DNA from 2 places in the Nocardioides sp. P5_E3 genome. Region 1 is predicted to be linked to the other one. Evidence: predicted binding sites of a transcription regulator. Region 1 holds the regulator's gene; the other holds the start of a gene.

Region 1 (3,635 bases):
GATGCGCCCCCGCAACGACTCCGGGTCGGGCACGGGGGTCTCGGTGGTCTCCTCGATCAGCGCGCGTGCCTTGTCGACGCTGTCCCACACGTTCCACAGCAGCACGCCGCGGACCTGCCCCGACTTCAGGTAGTAGACGACGCCGGTGCCGACCTCGCCGTCCTTCCAGTCCTCCACCATGTCGAGCCGGCTGCTGGTCTCGCCGACCGCCTCGTAGCCGTAGTCGAGGATGTCGGACCAGAAGAAGGGCGTGTAGTCGTACGTCTCGTCGGCGCCGGCCATCACCTTGCCGGCGTGCTCGCCCGACTTCTCGGCGTGGTCGACGTGCTCGACGCGACGGCGCCCGAGGAGGGCGTCGGGGTAGGACGCGACGTCGCCCGCGGCGTACACGTCCGCGTCGCTCGTGCGCAGGTGCTCGTCCACGACGACGCCGTTGTCGACCTCGAGGCCGGCGGCCTCGGCGAGCCCGGTGCGCGGGAGGACGCCGACGCCGATGACGGCTGCGTCGGCGGTGATGGAGGTGCCGTCGCCGAGGCGGATCCGGACGCCGCCGTCGTCCTCCTCGCCACCCTCGACCGAGCCGTGCACGACGGTCACGCCGCGGTCGGCAAAGGCCTTGGTCAGGGTGGCGGCGAGGGCGCGGGGGAACATCTGCTCCTGCACGTCCTCGAGGTCCAGCACGAGGGTGACCTGGACACCGTTCTGCACGAGGGCGGAGGTGATCTCCGAGCCGATGTAGCCACCGCCGATGACCGCGACGTGGCTGCCCTCGGTCGCGACGGCGCGCAGCCGCTGGTAGTCGGCGGCGGTGCGGTAGTAGATGACCCGCGGGCCGGGGTCGACGGAGAGCACGCGGGGCTCGGCGCCGGTGGCGAGCAGCAGCTTGCCGTAGCCGACGCTGCTGCCGTCGGCGAGGCGTACGACGTGGGCGCCGGGGTCGATCCCGGTCACCGTGGTGTCGGTGACCAGGTCGACAGCGTCGTCCTCGTCGAGGTCGCCGGCGAGGGAGGATCCCTCGAGGGTCTCGTCGTCCTTGAGCCAGAGGTCCTTGGTCAGGACGGGCCGGTAGACCGGCTTGTCGGGCTCGGAGCCCAGGACCGCGATGCGCCCGGCCCCGTCCTGCGAACGGATGCCCTTCACGGCGCTCGCCGCAGCGACCCCCGCACCGACGATGACGTAGTCATAGGACTGCTCCACGTTGCTCATGCCGCCATCGTGCACCCTCGCTGGTCGGGGTGTCCCTCGCCGGTCGATCAGAGGCTGCGGAGCACCGCCGTCACGACACCGAGGATCGTCGCGTTGTCGCCCGGGATCGGGTCGTAGGCGTCGTTGTGGGGGAGCAGCCACACGTGGCCGTCCTTGCGCTGGAACGTCTTGACGGTCGCCTCGCCCTCGATCATCGCCGCGACGATCTGGCCGTTGGTGGCGGTCTGCTCCTGACGGATGACGACGTAGTCGCCGTTGCAGATCGCCGCGTCGACCATCGAGTCACCGGAGACCTCGAGGAGGAAGAGGGTGCCCTCGCCGACGAGCTGCTTGGGCAGCGGGAACACGTCGGTGACCTGCTCCTCGGCGAGGATCGGGCCACCGGCGGCGATGCGGCCGACGACCGGGACGTTGGTGGCGACGGGGTTGGCGTCGCCGATGCCGGTCTCGTCGTACGACGGCTCCTCCGAGCTCGACATGCTGCGCCGCGCAGCCATCACCTCGGGCAGGAACACCTCGAGGGCGCGCGGGCGGTTGGGGTCGCGCTTGAGGAAGCCCTTGCCCTCGAGCACGCGGAGCTGGTGGGCGACGCTGGACGACGAGGTGAGGCCGACGGCCTGGCCGATCTCACGCATCGAGGGCGGGTAGCCCTTGGTCTCGATCGAGTCCTTGATCGTGGCGAGCACCCGCTGCTGGCGCGGGGTCAGACCGGTGGCGTCCGGGGGGCCGTCGGGCATCTCGATGACGTTCTTGTCGTCCTGCTTGGCCATGCGTCCTCCACTAGCGTCGACCCCTCCGTCCGCGGCTGGACAGGGAGGATCAGGTGCGCCCACCGTAGACCTCGGAACGCCGCAGGATCAAACACCTGTTCGAAGCCGCGTGTCGCTAGTGTCCGGGCATGTCGACCAGCCAGCTGACCGGCCCGCCGTCCTCCTGCGTCGTGACGGGTGGAGCCCGTGGGATCGGGCGCGGGATCGCGGAGCTCCTGGTCGCTCGCGGGCACCACGTCGTCATCGGCGACGTCGACGGCTGGGCGGCGGCCGCGACGGCGGCGGAGATCGGCGCCGTCGCCGGCCTCGCCCAGGACGTACGCGATCCTGACGCCCACCGCCTCGTGGCGGAGGAGGCCGCGCGACACGGCGTGCTGACCGCGTGGTTCAACAACGCGGGGGTCGGTGACGACGGCTCCCTCGTCGATCTGTCGGAGGAACAGGTGCGCCGGCTCGTCGAGGTCAACCTGCTCGGTACGACGTGGGGCACCCGCGCGGCGCTCGCGGCGTTCGGCTCGGCAGGCGGCGACGTCGTCAACATCGCCTCGCTCGCCGGCCTCGGGCCGGTTCCGGGCTACAGCATGTACGCCGCCACGAAGGCCGCCGTCGTCTCCCTCTCCACCTCCGTCAACGCCGAGGCGCCGCGCGGGGTGGGGGTCCACGCCCTGTGCCCCGACGGGGTCGACACGGCGATGCTCGCCGCCCAGGACCCGGCGGGCCTCGGGTCGCAGCTGGTCCACTCGGGTGGCCCGATCCTCGACGTCTCCGACGTCGCTGCTGCGGCTGTCGCGCTGATCGGATCCCGACGCGTCGTGCGGGCCGTGCCGGGCTGGCGCGGGGGAGTCGTCCGCGGCTCGGCGCTCGCGCCCGGGCTGATGCAGCACGCGGCCGGGCTCTTCGCGGCCCAGGGTCGGCGGGCGATGAGGCGCCGCTGAGGTCCGTTCGAACACGCCGAACATTTGTTCGACAAGGTGCTTGAACTGTTCGAACACGTGCTCTAACGTCGTACACACGTTCGATCGAACGTCTGATCGACACCCGGTGGTCACAGCCACTGTCGGTGGGTCCGACTAGACATTCGCTCGACAGAACACGACCGGCTGATCTTCCCCAGGAGGCCACCATGAGCACCCTCAGCCTTGCACCTGCTTTCACCGCCATCCCGCGTGCCCGCTCGACGGTTCGTCTGACCCGTCGCGGCCGGCTGGCGGTCTTCCTGACGTCGCTGTTCCTCGTCCTCGGCGTGGCGTTCATGCTCGCCGGCGGCGCGGTCGGCACCGGCGAGGCCGGCCAGCCGGCCCCGACCGAGATCGTCCAGGTCGCGCCGGGCGACACCCTGTGGGGGATCGCCAGCGAGATCGCCACCGACGGCGACGTCCGCTCCATGATGAGCGAGATCGAGCGGCTCAACGCCCTCGAGTCCGCCGGCCTCGCGGCCGGCCAGAAGCTCCGCGTCCCAGTCGTCTCCGACTGACGCAGAGGCCTCCATCAGCCGCTTCGACCCCGGCTGGTGGAACCAAGGGGAAGACCGAGGGGCGGGCCCAGTGGCCCGCCCCTCGGCGCATTTCCGACCACCTCGTCGATCGAGGAGGTCGCGCAGCGACCGTCACGAGATCCAGGTGCCCGGTGTGGTCGTCGGGGTGGCGCTCGGGAGGGTGG
Region 2 (3,635 bases), on a different contig from region 1:
CGTCAAGGAGGCCGGAGGGGTCGAGGGCCTCGGCCGCGAGAAGCTCGTCGAGGACCTGCAGAAGGACGTGCAGGAGGCCTACGACCGCCGCGAGGACGAGATGGGCGAGGAGGTGCAGCGCGAGCTCGAGCGCCGCGTCGTCCTCTCCGTGCTCGACCGCAAGTGGCGCGAGCACCTCTACGAGATGGACTACCTCCGCGAGGGCATCTACCTGCGGGCCTACTCCCAGCGCGACCCGCTCGTGGAGTACCAGCGCGAGGGCTTCGACATGTTCGCCGCGATGATGGACGGCATCAAGGAGGAGTCGGTCGGCTTCCTCTTCAACCTCCAGGTCGAGGTCGAGGACGACGAGGACGACGAGGTGCAGGCCCAGCCGGTCGCTCCCCAGGTCTCCGCGTCCACCCCGCAGATCGACTTCGCGCAGGCGGCGGCCCATGCGCCCGGTGCCCAGCCGCAGCAGCCGCACCAGCACACGCCCACCATCCGGGCCAAGGGCCTCGACAAGCCCAACCGTCCGCAGAACCTGTCCTACAGCGCGCCGTCCGAGGACGGTGAGGCCGAGGTCCACGCGTCCGCGGGCGCCGAGGACGACCCGTTCGCCGGTGTCGGTCGCAACTCGCTGTGCCCCTGCGGCTCGGGACAGAAGTTCAAGCGCTGCCACGGCGCCCCCGGCGGCGCCATGGGTCGCGCGACCATGGGCGGCTGAACACCCCACGGGGCGTCAGCCCCGAGCTCAACCCCAGGTGATCGCCACGCACTGCCACCGGTCCCGCACGACCTCGAATCGTGCGGCGACCGCGCGTGAGCGACGGCCGTAGCGCACGTGCGCGCTGGCCTCGACCGCGTCGCTGCGGATCAGGGCGGTGCGTACGCCGACCACGACCGGCCGCGCCGGGTTGGGTCCCCGGACCCGGCCCGGGGCGAGGCCGCCGGCGGCGGTGACCGTCCGGGCGCGGCCCGACATCGCGTCGAAGACCTCCGGGACCGTGTGGCGCAGGAGCTGGGCGACCTGCCGGTCGCCGGCGGCGATCTCGACGGCGGCCTGCAGGTAGCGGCCGACGAAGGCGTCCACCTGCTCCCGGGAGGCGCGCTCCAGGTCGGCCACGTCGCTCGCGCGGGTGCTGCGCAGGCGCGGCCGCGGGGGAGCGGTGCGCGGAGTCAGGTCCAGGGCCAGGGCGCCCTGCACGCTGGCCATGCCGGCGCTCGGTCGGAGCGTGATGACCTCGGCCTCGGCGCTGTCGGGTGTGCTCATCGTCGTTCTCCGTCCTTCTCGTTGCTCAGCTCGGTGCTCGGCTCTGTGCTCGTGTCGGTGTCGGGCAGGCGGAGTGCCTGGCCCGGGTGGATCAGGTCGGGGTCTCCGCCCACGACGCCGCGGTTGTGGCGCCAGATCGCCCGCCAGCGGGTCTCGACGTCGCCGGCCGGTGCCGGGTGCGCGCGGGCGATGGACCACAGCGAGTCGCCGGTCCGGACCACGTAGGCGTCTGCAGTCGTCGCGGCGATCGAGGCGACCGGCGCAGCCGGGCGCTCCGACGTGTCCGGCGCGGCGGCACGCTCGGGCAGCGGGAGCCCGACGAGCACCTCGGCTCCGTCGCCGCTCGAGGCCTGCGCGGGGAGCGCCGTACCGGCGACCACGGCCGCGCCGCACGCGAGCAGCACCAGTCGACGCGTGGCTCCTCCGCTGCGCGGCACCGCGCCCGTCACGACCTCGACGACCGTCACCGAGGTGACGACCCAGAGCCACGCCAGGGACAGGGCCAGCACGGTGGCGCAGGCGGCGACCATCGTCTGGGGGAGCGTCTCGGCGGCACTCGCGTGGGCGGCTGCACGCCAGGTGCCGGGCACGATGTGTGCCGCCGCTGCGGCGGCGGCCGTGACGCCGAGCCAGACGGCGTACGGCCGCGCCGCGCAAATCGACCCCCGAGTCACCACGCGATCCTTTCGTTTGCGTGCGTTTGCATCATTCAACGAGTGTTCGCCAGGTGTGTCAACGGCTCCTCCCCAAGGTGCCGGCCGGCTCGCGGCAACCGATGCAGGGGTCATGGCGTCTCCCGGATGAAGGGGGACGATGACGGTGAGGACCATGACGACGCGAGCCCGGACCCGGTCTACGGCTGCGGCCGTGCTGCTGACCCTGACGTCCGGCTGCGGGGCGAACCACAGCGGCGACGCACCCGCAGTCACCGGAGCGACGGCCGAGCCCACCGCGGAGCCGACCCCGGAGCCGATCGAGTCGTCCGCCGGCGATCCCGACCCCAGCAGCAGTGCCGACACCCACCTGCCCGTGGCCGTCGCGCTCGACCTCCACGTCGGTGGCGAGCAGGTGGCCGGACGCTGGTACACCGTGGCAGGCCGCGGCACCCACTGGGTCGGTCTCCGCGACGACGGCACCTGGTGGTGGGGCTACGACGCCGAGCCGCAGAGGATCGAGGGCGAGATCGACCAGCCGCCCGCGATCTCGGCCGACGGCGGCCGCGTCGCCTACGTCCGGACCGAGTCGGACCATCGGTGGATGCTCGTCGGTGCCGACACCGAGGAGGGCGGCGAGGGCCTCGGCGCCGTGGACCTGCCGCGGGGCGCGATGAGTCCGCCGCCGCGCGCGATCGCGGTGACCGCAGACGGACTCGTCGTGGCCGGCGGACCCGACTTCCAGTGGCTCTGGCGGCCACTGGTCGACGGTGCGACCGTCGACCTCGCCGAGACCGCGCCGGGGCAGGTCGTGCTCGGCGCCACCGACGCGGGCCTGGTGGTCAACGAGGGGACCTACGGCCGGACCGACGCGACCCAGGGGGCTCCCTACCTCGCGGTGCTCGCGGACGACGGCACGCTGACCCGGCTGGGCCCGCTGCCGACGCACGACGTGCTGGTGGCCGACGAGGAGTGGGTCGCCTACGTCCCGCCGGGGACGGTGGGCGGCGAGGCGTCAGGGACGGTCGAGCTGCAGGTGCAGCGTCGCGACGGCTCGGACGCCGGGGCGCTCACCGCGCCGGAGGGATGGCAGTTCCTGGTACCGGGGTTCCGTTGGGAGTCCCCGGGGCAGCTGCTCGCCGTGCTTGTCTCGTCGACCGGTGAGACCGAGGGGCTGGCCCGGTGCCGGCCGGACACCAAGACCTGCGAGCTCGTCGACGTCGCTGGCTAGGCTCGCCCCATGTCCTGGGAGCACGACCTGTTCGCGCTGCTCGACGACCTCGAGGGGCAGGCGGCCGCAGCGTGGGAGGTCGACCGCGAGGCCGAGCTCGCCGACCGGGCGCGGACCGAGTACGGCTCCGTCACGCTCGCCAGTCGGCTGATGGCCTCACGGGGCCGCGACGTGGCCCTCGACCTCCCGCACGTCGGCCGGCTCGAGGGAAGGCTGGCCCGGGTGGGGGAGGAGTGGTGCCTGCTCGACGCGACCGGACAGGACTGGATCGTCCCGCTGCGCGCGGTCACCGGCGTACGCGGGGCGAGCGAGCGCTCGGTGCCCGAGGTGGCGTGGTCACCGGTGGACCGCCTGGGCCTGCGCGCCGCCCTGCGCCGCCTCGCCGACGCCCGAGCCCGCTGCCTCGTGCACCTGGCCGACGGCACCCGCCACGAGGCGTACGTCGACCGTGTCGGCGCGGACTTCCTCGAGGGGCGCGCGACCTCGGGCGAGGTCTTCC

The links. The regulator LexA, encoded in region 1, represses DNA repair genes until DNA is damaged. The targets are predictions, from matches to a motif close to TCGAACANNTGTTCGA.
Region 2: the regulator LexA is predicted to act here: its motif matches at 1,961-1,976, upstream of ACXJKB_RS08880 (LysM peptidoglycan-binding domain-containing protein).

The regions. Positions count from the first base shown of each region.
Region 1 is NZ_JBFUMR010000017.1:25,458-29,092, reverse strand. It holds gene ACXJKB_RS12400 (NAD(P)/FAD-dependent oxidoreductase) at 1-1,206, opposite strand, end outside; gene lexA (transcriptional repressor LexA) at 1,254-1,976, opposite strand; gene ACXJKB_RS12390 (SDR family NAD(P)-dependent oxidoreductase) at 2,105-2,911, shown strand; gene ACXJKB_RS12385 (LysM peptidoglycan-binding domain-containing protein) at 3,100-3,450, shown strand.
Region 2 is NZ_JBFUMR010000011.1:31,991-35,625, forward strand. It holds gene secA (preprotein translocase subunit SecA) at 1-706, shown strand, start outside; gene ACXJKB_RS08875 (Rv3235 family protein) at 734-1,252, opposite strand; gene ACXJKB_RS08880 (LysM peptidoglycan-binding domain-containing protein) at 1,249-1,926, opposite strand; gene ACXJKB_RS08885 (hypothetical protein) at 2,081-3,136, shown strand; gene ACXJKB_RS08890 (hypothetical protein) at 3,146-3,635, shown strand, end outside.